Regions from separate parts of the Azospirillum sp. HJ39 genome, predicted to be linked through region 3. Evidence: riboswitches for the same ligand, from Rfam matches in the RefSeq annotation. Region 3 holds a riboswitch; each other region holds the start of a gene.

Region 1 (6,297 bases), 1.1 Mb from region 3:
TCTTGCTCCGTTTCCCCCTTCGTTCCGTCCTCACCGGTGCCGGCTGCCTGTTGCCGGCGCTGCCGGTGTTGCTGGCATTTGCATTGCCGGCGGGGGCCGAGCCTCCTCCTCCGGGAATGCCGCTTCCACCCGGCTATGTCGAGGAGCCCGACGTTCCGCCGGAAGACCCCCTGCCGCCGCCGCCCGAGCCGCTGTCGGTGGCGCCCGACGAGCCGCTGGTCGTGGCGCCGGATGCTGCCGGCTTGCTGAAGGAGTGCAAGCAGCAGACCTTCACCGACTGCTTCCGGCTGTGGCAGCCGCCCCCGCCGCCACCTCCCCCGCCGGAACCGGAAAAGGACACGGCCACCGCGCCGCCTCCCCCGCCGCCTTTCGACCCGAAGGCCCCGCGCGAACCGGCGCAGGGCGGCCCGGTGCCTCCCTCGCCGTCCGATCCGGCCAAGGAGGCCGCCGCGGCAGCCGCCGACCGCGCCACCTTCGACGCGCTGTCGAAGGCGCTGAAGGACAGCGGTCTCGACGGCAAGGTGATGCTGACCAACCCCGGCGGCGGCGATCCGACGCTGAAGCTGGACAGCACGACGGGCAAGCCGGCGACCGCCACCAAGCGCTGAGCGTCAGTCCGGCCCGACACCGGGGTTCGATGGCCGGCTTCCGGTCAATCCGGGGTGGCCCGCAGGCCGGTCCGCGGGCAAGATGCCGACGACCCCCCAGCTTCACGAGCGCACATCATGACGGGCTTCACCCTTCCCGACATCGACCGGGTTTCCGACCTGATCCGATCCGTCGCCCAAACGGAAATCATGCCCTATTTCCAGAGGCTCGACGCGTCCGGCATCCGGGAGAAGACCGGGCCGACCGACCTCGTCACCCTGGCGGACGAGGCGGCGGAACGGGCGCTGACCCCGGCGCTGTCGGCGCTGCTGCCCGGCAGCCGGGTGATCGGCGAGGAGGCGGCGTCGGAGGATGAACGCGTGCTCGACCGCATCCATGGCGACGACCCGGTCTGGATCGTCGACCCGGTGGACGGCACCATCAATTTCGCCCAGGGACGGCCGATGTTCGCGGTGATCGTCGCCCTTGCCTGCAAGGGCGAGACGCTGGCCGGCTGGATCCACGACCCGGTCGACGGACGGATGGCGACCGCGGTGAAGGGGCAGGGTGCCCAGCTCGACGGACGCCGGGTTCATGTCGCGCCCGCGGTGCCGCTGCCGCAGATGACCGGCGCGCTGTCCACCCGCTTCTGCGGCGAGGAGATGGGGCGCCGGCTTGAGGAGCGCAGCAGTGGGCTGGGCGAGCGTGTCTGCCTGTCGAGCGCCGCGCAGGAGTATCTGCGGCTGCTGGACGGCCGGGCGCACTATTCGCTCTATCACCGGCTGATGCCGTGGGACCATGCGGCCGGGGTGCTGATGCATGCCGAGGCGGGCGGCTATTCGGCGCTGATCGACGGGACGCCGTACCGGCCCGGCCTGCTGAAGGGCAGCATCCTGCTGGCGCCCGACCGGGACAGCTGGCAGGCGCTGCACGGGCAGCTGTTCGGGTGAGCACAGGCCGGAGGGGGCGGTTTCGCCCCCCTGGCCCTCTCGCCGGGTTCGTCAGTGCGACAGCAGCGCCGGCAACGACAGCCCTTCCAGCACGGAGCGGGTGGCGCCGCCCAGAACCAGTTCGCGCAGACGGGAATGGCCGTAGGCGCCCATCACCAGCAGGTCGGCGCCCTGGTCGGCGCAGCAGGACAGGATCATGTCGCCTACCTCGCCGCCGGACGCGATGACCGATTGCGGCCGGGCGGCGATGCCGTGGCGGTGCAGCCACTCGACGAGGGCCGCCGCTTCGCTGGTGCGTTGGCCGGGCGGGTCGACACAGAGGACGATGACGGACTCGGCCGTCTCCAGGAAGGGCATGGCGGCGCGGACGGCGCAGGCCGATTCGCGGCTGTTCTTCCAGGCGATCAGGGCATTGCGGCCGATGGGGGCGGTGGCCGGCAGGCCGGGTGGCAGGACCAGCACCGGGGTGCCGGTCTCCAGCGGCAGGCGGTCGGGGATGTGGTGCAGCGACACCCGCTCCCCCGCGCGCACGGCGGCCGATTGCGCCACCACGACCAGATCGGCGTAGGAGGCCCGTTCCGTCAGAAGTTCGACATGGTCGCCCTCCTCGACCGACCAATCATAGGACAGGCCGTCCAACGCCTGGCGCACTTCCCGCTCGATCCGTTCGGCATTCTCATGGGCGATGGCGGTGGCCTCCGCCATGAAGCCGTAGGAGGCGGCGCGGCCGGTGGCGCCCGCCGGCATCGACACCGGGGTGGCGATGTAGAGCGCCTGGATATGCGCGGAAAAGCGCTTGGCCAGCGCCACGGCGACGGCAAGGCGGCCGGCGTGGGCGTCGTCGTTGGCCATGTGCAGCAGGATGGTCTTGATCTGCATTTCCCGGCGTCTCCCGTCTTTTTCCGGCGGTCTTTTCCGACCGCCTGCCGTCCTTTGCCCCATGGCTGCCATGCGGCAGCGGAGCGGTTGCCTTCTAGGTAACGCTCCGCCGGGCCGGTTGGCAACGCCGCAGGGTGCGGCTTACTTCACCACGACCGCATATTGGTCGACCGGGGCCACCGTCTTGATCAGGCCGCGCGCCTTGAGGAACTCGGCGAAGCGGGTGTAGCGCTCGGCATCCAGGGCGGCCGGGCTGTGGGCGAAGCGCGGCAGCGTGTCTGCCCAGGCGCGGCGGTTCAGCTCGTCGTTCAGCTCCGGCCGATCCTTGACGAAGGCGGCCTGCGCCTCCTCCGGATGGTTGAGGATGTAGAGCGTCGCCCGCTCCACCGCCGCCAGGAAGCGCTTGAAGCGTGGGTCGTCGGTCTTGCCCTTCTGCGCGACCAGGATCAGCTCGTCATAGGGCGGGACGCCCTCCTCCTCGGGGTAGAAGGCGCGGCCGGGATGCTTCTCGATCTCCATCTGGTTCAGTTCGAAGTTCCGGAAGGCGCCGACCACCGCGTCGACCTGCCCCGACAGCAGCGACGGCGACAGCGAGAAGTTGACGTTCACCAGCTCGACGTCCTTCAGGCTCAGCCCGTGCTTCTCCAGCATGGCGCCGAGCAGCGCGTCCTCGAAGCCGGCGATGGAGAAGCCGATCTTGCGGCCCTTCAGGTCCTTCAGCGTTTTCACCGGCCCGTCGCGCAGCACGACGACCGAGTTCAGCGGCGTGGAAACCAGTGTGCCGACGCGGACCAGCGGCAGCCCCTCTGCCACATGCAGGATCAGCTGCGGCTGGTAGGACACGGCGAGGTCGGTCTTGCCGGCGGCGACCAGCTTGGGCGGGTCGTTGGGATCGGCCGGCGCGGTCAGCGTCACGTCGAGCCCGGCATCCTTGAAGAAGCCCTTCTCCTGGGCGACGACCAGCGGGGCATGGTCCGGGTTGACGAACCAGTCGAGCATCACGGACAGCTTGTCCTGGGCCAGCGCCGGCAGCGCGGTCATCAGGCTGGCGGTCATCAGGCTGGCGGCCATCAGGGCAGCGGCGAACAGGTGCTTCATCGGGCGTCTCTTCCCTTCGGGGGGTGGGTCATGGATCGGCGTCATGGATCGGCGTCATCCGCCGGCTGGGTATCGGATTGCCAGGGCAGCGCGCGCCGGGCGAGCGCGTCGACGGCGGCATAGAGCGTCACCGCGAACAGCCCCAGCACCAGCACGGCGGCAAACAGAAGGTCGATCTGCATGCGGGCGTTGGCATGCAGCATCAGGTAGCCGAGGCCGGAGGAGGAGCCGACCCATTCGCCGATCACCGCCCCGATGGGGGCCACGGCGGCGGCCACCCGCACGCCGGACCAGAAGGCGGGCAGGGCGGCCGGCAGGCGGATGGTCCACAGGATGGCGGCGGGCGAGGCGCCCATGGTACGGGCAAGGTCGAGCCAGCCCGGATCGGTGCGGCGCAGCCCGTCGAACAGCGCCGTCGTCACCGGGAAATAGATGACCAGCACCGCCATGGCGATCTTGGACGCCATGCCGTAGCCCAGCCACAGCACCAGCAGCGGCGCCAGCGCGAAGACCGGGATCGCCTGGCTGACCAGCAGCAGCGGCATCAGCCAGCGCCGGGCGGTGCGGAAGCGCGCCAGCAGCAGCGCGCTGACCGTGCCCAGGGCCACGCCGGCGACCAGCCCGACCAGGATCTCCGCCAGCGTGGTCAGCCCATGGCTCAGCAGCAGCGGCGCCTGCCGCCGCATGGCGTCGGCCACCGCCAGCGGGCCGGGCAGCAGGTAGCGCGGCAGGCCGGTGGCCCAGACCAGCGCCTGCCAGCCGGCGGCCAGCACGGCAAGGGTGACCGCGGCGCGCAGCAGCGCCCTCATTCCGCCAGCCTCCGCAGCAGCTCGGCCTGGAGCGCCAGCAGGGCGGGATCGTCGACGCGGCGCGGGACCGCGCCGGCGGGCTCCAGCGCCGGCCCCATGGTGGCGGGACGGCCGGTCATCACATGCAGGCGGTCGCCGAGCCGCAGCGCCTCCAGCGGGTCGTGGGTGACCATCAGCACGGTGCGGCCGGCCAGCGTCTCCGCCGCCGTCTCCTGGAGACGCAGGCGGGTGATGGCGTCGAGCGCCGAGAAGGGCTCGTCCATCAGGACCAGCGGCTTGTCCTCCATCAGCGTGCGGGCGAGCGCCACGCGCTGCCGCTGGCCGCCGGACAGGGCGGCGGGGCGGTCGCGCTCGCGGCCCGCCAGCCCGACGCGCTCCAGCAGGGCGCGGGCGCGCTCCACCCGCGCGGCATCGGGCCGGCGGTGGCGCAGCCGGTCGCCCAGCAGCACATTGTCGAGGACGGTCAGCCAGGGCAGCAGCAGATCCTGCTGCGCCATGTAGGCGATGCGGCCGGCCAGCGGCCGGCGGTCGCCGGTGACGACGGCGGTGGGCGGCTCCGGCTCTGCCAGCCCGGCGAGGATGCGCAGCAGCGTGGTCTTGCCGACACCGCTCGGGCCCAGCAGGCAGGTGGTCTTCCCCGCCGGCAGGTCCAGGGTCAGGTCGGAGAACAGAAGCGTGCCGCCATAGGTCAGCCGCGCCCCTGCAATGGTGACCGACAGGGGGGTCATCGCGGACATGAGCGCGGGGAGGAGGGACAGGTCCGGGGATGCGTCTTATCTGGCATCACTGATCCCTACGCCGGCATGAACCGGATCAGGTTCCAGGGGTCGTCCCGCAACGGGACCTCTCAGCCGCCCATCGGCTCCCCCCAGTGAAGGCGGCGACTATAGGCGCGGACGATCCGTGACCGCAAGCATCGCCGGCACCGCCTCCCATCCTGCGGAAGCACCATCGGCGCTTGACCGGGCGGCAACGCCGCCTAGTTTCCGGGGGACATGACGGAGTTCCTCCCCTGACCACGCCGTTCCGCACCCCGCTGTTCATCGGTGGCGAGATCTACCGCGGCTCGACCTATGGGCCGAAGCACCCGCTGGCGATCCCGCGCGTCTCGACCGCCATCGACCTCAGCCGCGCCATGGGATGGCTGCCGGATCAGGTCTATCTCGACACCCATGTCGCCAGCGAACGCGAACTGGCGCGCTTCCATACCCTCGACTACATCGCGGCGCTGAAGCGGGCGGAGGCGGAGCAGCGGGTGGACGAGGCGACGGCGGCCCGCCACAATCTCGGCAAGCTGGAGAACCCGGTCTTCGCCGAGATGTACCGGCGGCCGGCCCACAGCAGCGGCTCGGCCCTCCAGGCGGCGCGGCTGCTGGGGGATCGGCCAGCCGGTCTGGTCTATGCCCCGGCCGCCGGCACCCATCATGCGCGCCGCGACCGGGCCAGCGGATTCTGCTACTTCAACGCGCCGGTGCTCGGCATCCTGGAACTGCTCGACCATGGGCTGGAGCGGGTGCTGTATGTCGATCTCGACGCCCACCATGGCGATGGGGTGGAGGAGGCGTTCGCCGACGACGACCGGGTGCTGACCGTCTCGGTCCACGAGGATGGGCGTTGGCCCTACACCGGCAGGGCCGAGGACCGGGCCGGCGGGATGGCCCGCAACCTGCCGGTGCCGCCCGGCTTCAACGACAGCGAGATGGAGCATGTGATGGAGGCGGCGGTGCTGCCGCTGGCCCGTGCCTTCCGTCCGCAGGCGATGGTGATCCAGACCGGGGCCGATGCGCTGGCCGAGGATCCGCTGAGCCGGCTGGAGCTATCCAACCGCGCGCTGTGGAATGCGGTGGCGGCTCTGCTGCCGCTGGCGCCGCGGGTGCTGGCGGTCGGCGGCGGCGGCTACAATCCTTGGTCGGTCGGGCGCTGCTGGGCCGGGATCTGGGCGGTGATGAACGGCATCGACCCGGCGCAGCCGC
Region 2 (6,297 bases), on a different replicon from region 3:
ACCGACCCGCTCAGAACCACCGGCGTCTCCTGATCAACCCATGCCTGGAGTCTTAACCGGCAACCCCTGCGCTGACCAAGCATTTCGTCGGAAGGCGGATCGAGGCGGATCCCGAACTTAGAAGCGTTACAAAAATCTTGCCGCGGCGCAGCAATCTGGCATGATCCTTATCCATACAAACTGTATGGCTATGGAGCACGCCCGATGCCGCTCGACATTCCGCAGACCTTCCGCCACCACGTCTTCTGCTGCGCCCAGCAGCGCCCGCCCGGCCATCCCCGCGGCAGCTGCGCCGCCAAGGGCGCGCATCCGCTGTGGCAGCGGCTGGACCAGAAAATCCAGGGCAAGGGGCTGGCCGACATCGGCATGGCGATGACCGGATGCCTCGGCTTCTGTTCCGCCGGGCCGCTGATGGTGGTCTATCCGGAGGGCATCTGGTATCGCCCTGAGACGCCCGAAGACATCGACGAGATCGTGGACTCGCATCTGGTCAACGACGCGCCGGTGGAACGGCTGGTGATGGTGCTGACCCGGTGATCGGCTGAGCGGCCGGCCGGGCGGCGGAAGCGCTGCGCCGGTCTGACCTGCGGTTGTGGCATTGGGACGCGGCAAGGATTGCCCATAATGTGGGCAACCTCCGCCATTGCCGTCCCGATTCCCTGCCATGACCGACGCCGAGACCGCCGATCTGCTGCCAGCCGAGACCGATTCGGTTCCCTACGCCGTCGGCTGCTTCCTGATCGCCATCCTGCTGTTCGCGGCGATGGATACGCTTATCAAGGTCCTGACGGCCGATTACCCGGTGCCGCAATTGATGTTCGTGCGCTCGCTGGTCGCCTTCCTGCTGGTGGGTGGCTATACGCTGGTGCGCGGCGGCGGGATCGCGGCGATGCGGACGCGGCGGCCCTGGGGCCATGTCTGGCGCTCCTTCGCCGGCCTGATCTCGATGGGCTGTTTCTTCTATGCCTTCAGGGAACTGCCGCTCGCCGACGTCTATGTGCTGAGCTTCGCCGGTCCGCTGTTCATCACCGCGCTGTCGGCCCCGCTGCTGGGCGAGCCGGTGGGCTGGCGCCGCTGGGCCGCCGTGGTCGTGGGATTCGGCGGTGTGGTGGTGATGGCGCAGCCGTCGGCCGGGGCGCCGCTGGTGCCGGTGCTGGTCGGTCTGGCCGCCGCGCTGTTCTATGCCCTGGCGGCGCTGGCGGTGCGTGGCCTGTCGCGGACCGAGACCAGCGCATCGATCGTGCTTTATCTCCTGTTGACGACGACGGTGGTGAGCGGCGCGCTCGCGGTCCCGGTCTGGACGGCGCCGACCGCCCTCGGATTGGGGCTGATGTCGCTGGTGGGGATGCTCGGCGCCGGGGCGCAGGTGCTGCTGACCCAGGCCTTCCGCCGGGCGCCGCCGGCGGTGGTGGCGCCGTTCGAATATACCGGCATGGTGTGGGCCAGCCTGTTCGGCTGGCTGGTGTTCGGCGACCTGCCGACGGTGCCGGTGCTGGCCGGTGCCATGGTCATCATCGGCAGCGGTCTCTATATCCTGCATCGTGAAACGATGATGGCACGCCGCCGGCTGGGTTCTTGACAATAGGCGCTTGGCGGCGACACTCTCGCCGTTCGTTCACGGCTGGGGTGCCTGTGCCGACGCATGCTGTGCGGACGCATGGGCTGAGACACACCCATCGAACCTGATCCGGGTCATGCCGGCGAAGGGAGCCGACCGGATCCGCAAGGCGGCTCCGTTCCTCCGCGTCGCCACGCTGCCGGCGCGCGTAGGGAGTTACAGGTCATGCGGCGCACGCTTTCCCTTCTGATCGGCCTGCTGGCGGCCACGTCGGCGCTGCCATACACCGGCGCCCGGGCCGACGATGCCCTGTCCTTTCCGGTGCTGGTGCCGCTGACCGGCTTCCTGTCGCTGGAGGGCACCAGCCAGCGCAACGGCGCGGTGCTGGCGCTGAAGCAGACCCCGGCCGGCATCGCCATCGCATCCGAAGTGGTCGACACCGGCACCTCGCCGGAAGCGGCGGTGACTGCGCTGGAGCGCGCTGCCGGCGGCGGCACGGTGGGCGCGGTCGCCGCCAGCATGCTCGGCACCCAGATGCTGGCGATGCTGCCGCTGGCGCAGGAGCTGAAGCTGCCCCTTGTCACCGTCTCCGGCACCGCGTCGATCACCGAGCAGGGCAACCCCTGGGTCTTCCGCTTCTTCCCCGGCGACGCGGTGACCAAATCCGCCCATGCCCGCTATGTGGTGGAGGAGCTGGGCAAGCGGCGGCCCGCCGTCATCTACCAGACCACCGCCTACGGCCAGAGCGGCAAGACGCATCTCGACGCCGCCTTCAAGGCGCTGGGCGTCGCGCCGGTGTTCGAGGAGGGGGTGGACCCCGCCGCCAAGGATCTGCTGCCGGTTCTGACCAAGGCGCTGGCCGCCAAGCCCGACGTGCTGGTGCTGCACCTGCATTCCGGCCCGACCGCGCTGCTGCTGAAGCAGGCCGCGTCCAGCGGCGTGACGGTGCCGATCGTCGCCGGCTCCGCCATGCACCAGCCGAGCACCGCGGCCCTGCTGGAGCCGGCGGAGTTGAAGGGCGTCTGCGCCGAGACGGCGGCCTCGCCGGTTTCCGGCGGCTCGCCGGAGGTCGAGGCCTTCACCGACGCCTACCGCGCCGCCTTCGGCAAGGAGCCGGACGCCTTCGCGCTCGGCCAGTATGATGGCATGACCATGGTGCTGGAGGCGGTGAAGGCCGGCGCCCGCAGCCCGGACGCCATCCGCAAGGCGCTGGCGGCCGGAAGCTTCAAGGGCCTCGCCATGACCTACCGGTCGGACGGCAAGGGCAACATGGCCCATTCCGCCGTCATCGTCTGTTATGACGGGACCAGCCGTGTGCCGGCGCTGGTCAAGCGTTACGACGACCCGACGCTTGCGGCGAAGTGACGGATGGCGGCGCTTCAACTGCTGGTCAACGGCGTGGCGCTGGGGGCGGCCTACGCCCTGGTGGCGCTCGGATTCGTGCTGGTGCTGAACGCCACCTCGGCGGTGAATTTCGCCCAGGGCGACCTCGTGATGGCCGGCGGGCTGCTGGCGGTGGCGCTGGCGCCGCTCATTCCTCTTCCGGGCATCGTGCTGCTGCCGGCGGTGCTGGTCCTGATGGCCGGGCTCGGGCTGCTGCTGGCGCTGGCGGCCTATCTGCCGCTGCGGCGCCGGCCGCCGGTGTCGGTCTTCATCAGCACCATCGCCGTCGGCATCGTCCTGCAGAACGGCGCCGCCATCCTGTTCGGGCCGGAGCCGCGCGCCGCCCCACCGCTGATCGTCGACGACACTCTCCATGTCGGCGGGCTGGCGCTGCCGGTGCAATCGCTCGCCATCATCGCGGTGGCGGCGCTGCTGATCGGTGCGCAGCAATGGGTGTTCGCCCGCACCCAGCTCGGCCGCCGGCTGCGGGCGACGGCGCAGGACCCGGAGATGGCGCGCGCCTGCGGCGTGCCGGTCACCGCGATGATCCTGCTCACCTTCGCCATCGGCGCCGCCTGCGCCGGTGCGGCCGGGCTGCTGCTCGCCAACCGCTATTTCGTCACCCCGACCTCGGGCGGCGACCTGATCCTCAAGGCCTACATCGCGGTGACGATCGGCGGCTGGGGATCGGTGCCCGGCGCGGTGGTGGGGGCACTGCTGATCGCGCTGTTCGAGGTGGGCGTGTCGTCGGTGCTGTCCTACCCGGTGGCGCTGGGGGTGCTGTACCTGACGCTGCTGGCGATCCTGGTTCTGCGGCCTCAAGGGCTGTTCGGCGAAGCGGTGCGGCGCCGTGGGTGATCGACGCTCCCCTTGCTGGAGAGGGGCGGATGCCGTGTTGTCCGCGGCTGCTCTTGCCCTGCTGATCTATGCGTTCGCTTTCGCATCTCCCTACGGCCTGCGCGTCCTCACCGTCGCCGGGGTCTATGCGCTGGCCGGCTTCGGTTTCCAGATCGTCTTCGGGCTGGGCGGGGCGCTGTCGCTGGCGCAGGGCGCCTTCTTCGGCGTCGGTGCCTATGTCACGGGCATCCTCGGCAGCCGGTACGGGCTGGGCTTCGAGGCGACCTTTCCGCTGTCGCTGCTGGTGCCGCTGGCACTGGCTCTGCCGGTCGGGCTGGCGGTGCTGCGGTTGGAGTCGCACTATTTCGCGCTGGCGACGCTGGGGATCGCGCAGGTGCTGCATCTGCTGGCGGTCAATCTGCCGGAGCTGACCGGCGGCGCCAACGGGCTGGCCGGGGTGCCGGGCGTGGTGCTGTTCGGCTGGACGGTGCCGCGTGGGCTGCCGATGGCGGCACTGGTCTGGGGGTTGGTGGCGCTGGGCGGGCTGGCCGGCTGGCGGCTGACGCGCGGCCGGCTCGGCCGCTCGCTGGAAACCCTGCGCGACGACCCGATGGCGGCGGCGACGCTCGGGCTCGACGTCGGCCGGCTGCGGCTGGCCGCCTTCGGCATCAGCGCAGCGTTCGCCGGGGCCGCCGGAGCCCTGGCGGTGCACACCCAGCGCGTCGTCTCGCCGGAGGTGCTGGAATTCCCGGTGATGGTCTCGATCCTCACCATCGCCATCGTCGGCGGGCGCGGACGGATGGCCGGGGCTGTGCTGGGGGCCGTGCTGCTGCTGCATCTGCCGGAGTGGTTCCGCTTCCTGGAGCGCGGCTATCTGGTGGTCTACGGCATGGCGCTGCTGCTGACCGTGCTGCTGGCGCCGGATGGACTGACCGGCCTGATCGACCGCGCAGTCAATTTCCGCTTGTCCGGTCGTCGTCCGCGCCCGCTGCCCGCCGCGCAGGAACCGCCGCGGCCCGCGATCCCGGCAGGTGGCCCGGCAGGGGGGCTCGCCGTGGACCTGTTGGAGAAATCCTTCGGCGGCGTGCGTGCGGTGGACGGCGTCTCGTTCGACCTGCCGCCGGGCGGCATCACCGGCCTGATCGGCCCCAACGGGTCGGGCAAAACCACCGTCATCAACCTGCTGTCCGGGCTGGAGCGGCCCGACGGCGGGCGGGTTCTGCTCGCCGGCCGCGACATGACCGGCGCCCGCGCCGACCGGCTGGCCCGCGCCGGGCTGGCCCGCAGCTTCCAGGCGGCGACGTTGCCGCAGGGTGTCGGCGTGCTGGAGGCGGTGGCAGCTGCCCGCCTCGCCATCGACCCAGACATCGAAACGGCGGAGGCGCATGCACGGTGGGCGCTCGACCGGCTCGGCGTCGGCGATCTTGCCGGCCGTTTCTGCGATGGGTTGCCGGCGGGATTGCGGCGGCGGGTGGAACTGGCCCGGGCAGTGGTCCGCCGCCCGGCGGTGCTGATGCTGGACGAGCCGGCAGCCGGCCTGACCGACGGCGAAAAGGCGGAGCTGGCCGCCCTGCTGCGCGAGTTGGCGGGCGAAGGGATGGCGATCCTGCTGGTGGAGCATGACATGGGCTTCCTGTTGCCGCTCGCGGGCCGTGTGCTGTGCCTCGACCGTGGGTGGGTGATCTATGACGGCCCGGCCGACGGCGTGCGCCGGGACGCCGCGGTGATCGCCGCCTATCTCGGCCCGGCGAGGCCGGCATGAACGCGCTGCTGTCCATCCGCGGCCTGAGCGCCGGCTATGCCGGGTCGCTTGCGCTCGACGACGTGTCGCTGACCCTCGCCTCGGGGGAGACGGTGGCCCTGCTCGGCGCCAACGGGGCCGGCAAGTCCACGTTGTTGAAGGCTTTGCTCGGCCTCGTCCCGGCGCGGGGGGAGCTGCGCTTCGACGGCGGCGACCTTGCCGGGCTGGCGACGGAGGCGCGGGTGCGCCGTGGCATCGGCTATGTTCCGGAGGGGCGGCGGGTCTTTCCCGGCATGAGCGTGCGCGACAATCTGGAGGTCGCCGGACTGGCCGCCGCCCGCGACCGCGCGCAGGATGTCGAGCGCGTCTTCGCCCTGTTCCCCGACCTTGCCCGCAAGAGCGGGGAAGGCGCCTGGCGCCTGTCCGGCGGCCAGCAGCAGATGCTGAGCCTGGGCCGCGCGCTGATGGGGCGGCCGCGCCTGCTTCTGCTCGACGAGCCGTCGCTCGGCCTGTCGCCCAAGCTGGCCGACGAGGTCTTCGCCGCCGTCCGCCGCATCGCCTCCGGCGGAACCGCCGTTCTGCTCGCCGAACAAAGCGCCGCCCGTGCCCTCTCCATCGCTCCGCGCGCCATCCTGCTGCGGCTGGGTCGTGTGGTGGCGGACGGTCCGGTGGCGGGCCTATCGGAAGAGACGGTGCGGGACGCGTTCTTCGGAGGATAGGGCCCCCCTGCGTGCTCTGCGCAACAGGTGAAGGCATCCGGCAACGGTGCGGGCGGTTG
Region 3 (6,297 bases):
CGGGCAGGCGGGCGGCGAGCGCCGGGTGCGCGTCGGCTATGTCGCGGAGATGCCGCTGTGGAAGGCGACCTACCGGCTCAGCCTGGGGTCGGACGGCGCTCCGGCGGGAACCGGCCAGCCGCCGGACGGGCGCGGCGCGCTGCAGGGCTGGGCGGTGCTGGAGAATCTCAGCGGCGAGGACTGGCGCGGCGTCGACCTGACCGTGGTGTCGGGCAACCCGGTCACCCTGCGCCAGGCGCTCTACACTCCCTATTTCGTCGAACGGCCCGAGGTGCCGGTCGAGGTGCTGGGGCGGGTGCTGCCGAGCGCGGACGAGGGCACGGTCACGCTGGATGCCGCCCGCCCGGCGATGCGTGCCGAATCGTCGCACCCCGCCCCCGCTCCTGGCATGGCCGCACCGGCCCCGATGGCCGAACGGATGGCCGAGCCGATGGCGAAGGCTGCGCCCGCCCCCTATGGATCGGCCCTGGGCACGCCGGCGGTCGCCGCGGTGAACAGCGCAGAAGCCGGCGCGGCCGAGGGCGCGCAGGTGCTGTTCCATTACCCGCAGCCGGTCACCGTGCCGAACGGCGGCACGCTGATGATGCCGATCGCCGCGCGGGCCCTGCCGGTGGAGCGGGTGGCGCTCTACCAGCCGGCGACCGCGGCGCGCCACCCGCTGGCGGCGCTGCGGCTGCGCAACGACGGCGACACCGCGTTGCCGCCGGGATTGCTGACCTTCTACGACCGCGCCTCCGGAACCGCTGCGACCGCCAGCACGGCCTATGTCGGCGATGCCCGCATGGCGACCCTGCCGGCGGGCGACAGCCGGCTGCTGTCCTTCGCCGTCGATCAGGCGGTGACCGTCGACCGCGAGGAGAAGCCGGATCGGCGGCTGTCGCGCGCCACCATCGCCGACGGGGTGCTGACGCTGTCGGTGATCGACCGCCAGAGCACCATCTACACCGTCGCCGGTGCGCCGGATGGCGGCCGCAACCTCGTGATCGAGCATCCGCGCCGCGCCGGCTGGAGCCTCGCCGAACCGGCGGGCGGTGGGACGGACGGCAAGCCGGACGCAACCGCGACCGCCTACCGCCTGCCGCTTGCCGTGCCGGCCGGCAAGACGGTGACGCTGACCGCCACGCTGGAACGGCCGCGGCAGGAGCGCATCGTCCTGACCGACCTGGGCGCCGACCAGATCGCCGCCCGCGCCGCCGCCGCCGAACTGCCGGCGGAGGTGCGGCAGGCGCTGACCGCGCTGGCCGGACTGCGCGCCGCCGTCGCCGATAAGGAACGCCGGATCGCCGAACTGGAGCGCGACCGGACGGAGCGCATCGCCGACCAGGACCGTCTGCGCGAGAACCTGAAGGCCCTGCCCGCCGGCAGCGACCTGCACAAGCGCACACTGGCCAAGATGGCGGAGGCCGAGAACCGCCTGGACGCCCTCGCCCGCGACCTCACGACAGCCCGCGGCGAGGCGGAGGCGGCACGGCAGACCCTGCGGGACCGGGTGAAGGCACTGGCGATCTGAGGAGCAATGGCAAGGGACGGTGGTGGCGGGCGATGCCCGCCGCGCCGGCTCCCTACAGCGTCGTCGCGCTGCAATAGGCCCAGTCTTCGCCCTGGAGACCGAAGAAGGCCGCCACCGGCTTGCCGCGGGAGCGGTCGACGACGACTCGGAAGCGGCTGCCGGTGCAGGTGCCGGCGGCCTGCCTGGCGAAGGGCAGCTTGACGTGCTTGGACTTCAGGCAGGCGTCGGACATCTTGGGCGGGGTGGCCGGGCCGTCCACCTTCCTGCCGTTCAGCACCATGTAATAGGTGGTGGCCTGGCCGCCCTTGACGTCCGCCTTCACCTCGATCTTGCCGAAGCGCGACTTGTAGAGGCCGGCGTCCTGCTCGCCATCCGGCCCGCCGGCGGGCAGCGTGCGGAAGGAGATGGCGGCGCAGGACGGCGGGTCCTTGGCCAGCGCCGGGGTGGCGAGCATGGCGAAGCCGACGGCCAGCAGACAGGCGGCGATGCGGGACGGCTGCATGGGCTGCATGGGAACCCCCTTTCGAACCGGTTGGAACGTCACTTCGGCATCACGCAGAAGGTGGTCTGCTGCATCAGGGCGCAGTCCTTCTCCACCCCGCCATCCAGCATCGCGATCTCGACCTGGGTGATGACCAGGGTGCGGCCCGGCTTCACCACGCGGGCGCGGGCGATCATCACCTCGCCCTTGGCCGGCGACATCAGGTTGATCTTGAACTCGACCGCCAGCACCTCCGCCCCGGCCGGCATCAGGCTCAGCGCGGCATAGCCGCCGGCATTGTCGGCCAGCGTGCTGACCATGCCGGCATGGAAGAAGCCGTGCTGCTGGGTCAGGTCGGCGCGGAAGGGCAGCCGCATCTCGCAGAATCCGGGCTCGATGGCCGTCAACTCGATGCCGAGCGTCCTGCAGATCGGCTGCTGTTCGAACGAGGCGAGGCAGCGCGCCTTCCAGTCGGCGGCACGGGGTTCGAAGGTGGCGGGCAAGGCTGGGGTCTCCGGCAAGGGGATGCTGCGCCACAGCCTGCGTCAGCCGCTCCGCAGGATCAAGCGGCCGAATGGGCAGCGCACCTCTCTCCCCGTGGCGTCACCCCCCGATCAGGCCCATCTGCGGGCTGGACGGTTCGGCATGGGATCGCATCGGCATGCGGCCGGCAAGATGGGCGCCGCGGCCGGCGCTCACCGCGTCGCGCATCGCCGCCGCCATCCGCACCGGATCGCGCGCCTTCGACACCGCGGTGTTCAGCAGCACGGCGGCACAGCCCAGCTCCATCGCGCGGGCGGCGTCCGACGCGGTGCCGATGCCGGCGTCCAGCACCACCGGAACCGGGCTGCGGGCGCAGATCGTCTCGATGGCGTGCGGGTTGCGGATGCCCAGCCCCGACCCGATGAAGGCGCCCAGCGGCATCACCGCGGCGGCACCCAGGTCGGCCAGCTTGCGGCAGGTCACCGGGTCGTCGTTGCAGTAGGGCAGCACGACGAAGCCGTCATTCACCAGCTCCTCCGTCGCGCGCAGCAATTCCTCCACGTCGGGATAGAGCAATTCGCGGTCGCCGATCACCTCCAGCTTGATCCAGGGTGTGTCCAGCGCCTCGCGCGACAGCTGCGCGGTCAGCACCGCTTCCTTGGCGGTCATGCAGCCGGCGGTGTTGGGCAGCAGCCCGACCGGCCGACCGGCGGTGGCGCGGGCCAGCACGTCGACCAGGCTTTCCGAATAGCCGTCCAGGCTGATGCGCCGAATCGCCAGCGTGACCAGCTCGCTGCCGCTGGCCGCCAGCGCGTCGAGCATGACCTGCTGGTTCGGATAGCCGGCGGTGCCCAGGAACAGGCGCGACCCGAAGCTGCGCCCAGCAATGGCAAGGGGATCGGCGGACGTGGTTTGGGACATGGAAGTAAGGACCTTCGCAAAGGTGCTCCCCCCTTTTTCGGGGGAAGGGGGATGTCGGGGGGCGGTCGCCCTGGCTCAGCCGCCCTGGATCGGGCGGACGATCTCCAGGCTGTCGCCGTGCCGGAGCGCCGTGCCGGCCCACTGCCGGCGGGGAACCACCGTGCCGTTGAGGGCGACGGCGACGCCGCGGGTTCCCTCGGCGATGCCGCGGGCGGCCAGCAGGTCGGCGACCGAGGCGGCGGCGAGCGGCTCGTCGCGGCCGTTGACGCGGAGGACGGCGCTCATGCGGCGGCTCCCGCCAGGACGAAGCGGTCGGCGGCGAACGGGCGCAGCAGCGGGTCGGTCTCCCCGGTCAGCACCAGCCGGGCGATGCCGTCGGCGGTCACCGGGGTCAGCAGGATGCCGTTGCGGTGGTGGCCGGTGGCGTGGATCAGGCCGGGAATGCCGCTTTCCCCCAGGACCGGCGCATCGTCGCGGCTGCCGGGCCGGAAGCCGGCCCAGGCCTCCTCGATCGGCAGCTCGGCGATGCCCGGAAGCGCCCGCCATGCCCCCTCCAGCAGGGCGAACTGGCCGCCCGCGGTGAGGCGGTCGTCGAATCCGCGCTCCTCCGTCGTGGCGCCGATCAGCAGCCGGCCGTCGAGCCGCGGGATCAGGTAGGTGCCGGGCGTCCACACCACATGGCGCAGCAGCGGCAGCCGCGGGTCCATGCGCAGGCAGACCATCTGCCCCTTCACCGGCCGGACCGGCGGCCTTGCAACGGGGGGCAGGCCGGGCACCCCGGCCGACCAGGCGCCGGCCGCGAGCACCACGCGGTCGGCCCGGTGCAGGGTTCCGGCGACGCGCACCCCGGCGGCGGCACCGCCCTCCATCGCCAGCGCGACCTCGCCGCATCGTTCGTGCAGGCGGGCACCGGCGGCCTCCGCAGCGCGGCGCAAGGCGGCGGCGACCTTGCGGTTGTCGACCTGATGGTCGCCGGCGCAGAACAGCGCTCCGGCGACGCCGGGTTGCAGGTACGGCTCGCGCCGCCGCACCTCGGCCCCGCCCAGCCATTCCACCGGCAATCCCAGATCGCGCTGGAAGCCATGCAGGAAGCGGACCTTCGCCGCATCGTCGGCATTGAGCGCGATGACCATGGTGCCTTCGCTGCGCAGATCGACCGGCTGGCCGCTCGCCGCCTCCAGGTCGCGGGCGAAGTCGGGCCACAGCGCCTGCGAGGCGCGGGTCAGCGGCAGCAGCCCCTCCTCGCCCGGTTCGGTCTCGACGCAGGCGGCCAGCATGCCGCCGGCGGCATGGGTGGCGCCGCGACCGGCCTCCCCCCGTTCGAACAACTCGACGCGGCAGCCGGCCGACGCCAGCCTCCAGGCAACGGCGAGGCCGATGCAGCCGGCGCCGATGATGGCGACGGACGGGCGGGCTCCCGATTCGGGAACGGAAAACGGATGTGGTTCGGGCGCATCGATCATGCGGCGGCTCCCTTCGCTGGAATTACCCAGACAGGTTCGATGGGTGTGTTCTCAGCCGTGCGACCACCGCACGGCACCCCAGGCCTATGTTTTTGCCTTATGCCAACATTCAGCTGGCCCTACAAGCGGAATCGCGGCCCCGCTGCGGCAGGACCGGCGACACCGGGACGGACCCAGGGGCGCCTTTTCCCGTTTGTCCAGCCCGGATCGAACCGGATAGCCCCTTCCGCAGCATGGGCTTGCACCGCCGCAACCCTTCATGCTCCCATGCCGGCACGCCGCATCATCGAAAAAAGGGACCGGAAGCGACGATGGAGTACGCCTTCGCCACCGTCGGCGACCACGACGGCATCCTGCTGTCCGGCCGCTGCACCTACGAGGACGGCAACCGCTTCCACGACATGCTGCGCGACTGGGACTTCCTGGCGAGGCCGGTGGTGCCGCTGGACCTGCGGTTCGTCTCCTTCATCGACTCCGCGGCCATCGGCATGCTGTTCATCCTGGCCAACCGCTGCCGCGAGGCCGGCGGCCACATCGTCGCCAGCGGTGCAGCCCCCCACATCGTCCGCGCGCTCCGCCGCGCCACGCTGGAGCGCTATATCGAGCTCAGGTAAGGGGGGCTCAGGCAAGGGAAGCTCCGGAACGCGGATACGAAAAAGCCCGCTCGGTCTTGCGACCTGCGGGCCTTTCGTCGTTCCCGTATCCCCGGGATGGTCCCATCTGCATGGGAGTGGTGCGGTCGAGAAGACTCGAACTTCCACGGGTTGCCCCACAGCGACCTCAACGCTGCGCGTCTACCAATTCCGCCACGACCGCACGAGGCTGGTAGCCCCGACCTGCGCTTGCGCGCCTCATCGGGTGGAGCGGGTAGATATCAGCTTCCCGAGGGGCGATCAAGCGCTACAATCATCATCCGCGAAAAAAAACGAACTGCCCCTCACCCCTTCCGCCCAACCCTTCTATCCGCCCCTTCTGCCGAGACCCTATCGAATGACCTCCGTGACCAGCCTGACCGCCAGTCCGATCCAGTCCGACACCTCCGCCGCCCGCCCAGCCGCACTCCGTCCGGTCGAGTGGCGCATATCCGACCGGCCTGTCCCCTACCCCGAGGCGATCGCCGAGATGGAGGCCCGCGTCGAGGCGATCCGCGCCGGCACCGCGCCGGAAATGGTGTGGCTGCTGGAGCATCCGCCGCTCTACACCGCCGGCACCAGCGCCCGGGACGAGGATCTGCTGGAGGCCGACCGCTTCCCGGTCTACCGCACCGGGCGCGGCGGCCAGTACACCTACCATGGGCCGGGCCAGCGGGTGGCCTATGTGATGCTGGACCTGAAGGCGCGCGGCGCCGACATCCGCCGCTATGTCCACGACCTGGAGGAGTGGATCATCCGCACGCTCGCCTCCTTCACCATCAGGGGGGAGCGGCGCGATGGCCGCGT

Evidence for each region. Region 3 has a riboswitch for thiamine pyrophosphate ahead of thiO (glycine oxidase ThiO). Riboswitches for the same ligand answer to the same signal wherever they lie in the genome.
Region 1: another riboswitch for thiamine pyrophosphate. It lies ahead of ABMY26_RS20900 (ABC transporter ATP-binding protein); the one in region 3 lies ahead of thiO (glycine oxidase ThiO).
Region 2: another riboswitch for thiamine pyrophosphate. It lies ahead of ABMY26_RS28120 (ABC transporter substrate-binding protein); the one in region 3 lies ahead of thiO (glycine oxidase ThiO).

Annotation. Positions count from the first base shown of each region.
Region 1 is NZ_CP167911.1:1,621,336-1,627,632, reverse strand. Features, by position in the region: gene ABMY26_RS20925 (hypothetical protein) at 3-608, shown strand; gene ABMY26_RS20920 (inositol monophosphatase) at 726-1,538, shown strand; gene ABMY26_RS20915 (universal stress protein) at 1,590-2,417, opposite strand; gene ABMY26_RS20910 (ABC transporter substrate-binding protein) at 2,559-3,515, opposite strand; gene ABMY26_RS20905 (ABC transporter permease) at 3,557-4,324, opposite strand; gene ABMY26_RS20900 (ABC transporter ATP-binding protein) at 4,321-5,052, opposite strand; TPP riboswitch at 5,097-5,203, opposite strand; gene ABMY26_RS20895 (acetoin utilization protein AcuC) at 5,283-6,297, shown strand, end outside.
Region 2 is NZ_CP167912.1:96,181-102,477, reverse strand. Features, by position in the region: gene ABMY26_RS28135 (ABC transporter permease) at 1-20, opposite strand, end outside; gene ABMY26_RS28130 (ferredoxin) at 205-537, shown strand; gene ABMY26_RS28125 (DMT family transporter) at 665-1,579, shown strand; TPP riboswitch at 1,613-1,726, shown strand; gene ABMY26_RS28120 (ABC transporter substrate-binding protein) at 1,784-2,923, shown strand; gene ABMY26_RS28115 (branched-chain amino acid ABC transporter permease) at 2,927-3,799, shown strand; gene ABMY26_RS28110 (ATP-binding cassette domain-containing protein) at 3,834-5,540, shown strand; gene ABMY26_RS28105 (ABC transporter ATP-binding protein) at 5,537-6,238, shown strand.
Region 3 is NZ_CP167911.1:2,752,488-2,758,784, forward strand. Features, by position in the region: gene ABMY26_RS26420 (hypothetical protein) at 1-1,510, shown strand, start outside; gene ABMY26_RS26425 (hypothetical protein) at 1,563-2,021, opposite strand; gene ABMY26_RS26430 (PaaI family thioesterase) at 2,051-2,494, opposite strand; gene ABMY26_RS26435 (thiazole synthase) at 2,595-3,395, opposite strand; gene thiS (sulfur carrier protein ThiS) at 3,471-3,680, opposite strand; gene thiO (glycine oxidase ThiO) at 3,677-4,858, opposite strand; TPP riboswitch at 4,850-4,949, opposite strand; gene ABMY26_RS26450 (STAS domain-containing protein) at 5,170-5,472, shown strand; tRNA gene ABMY26_RS26455 (tRNA-Leu) at 5,590-5,674, opposite strand; gene lipB (lipoyl(octanoyl) transferase LipB) at 5,849-6,297, shown strand, end outside.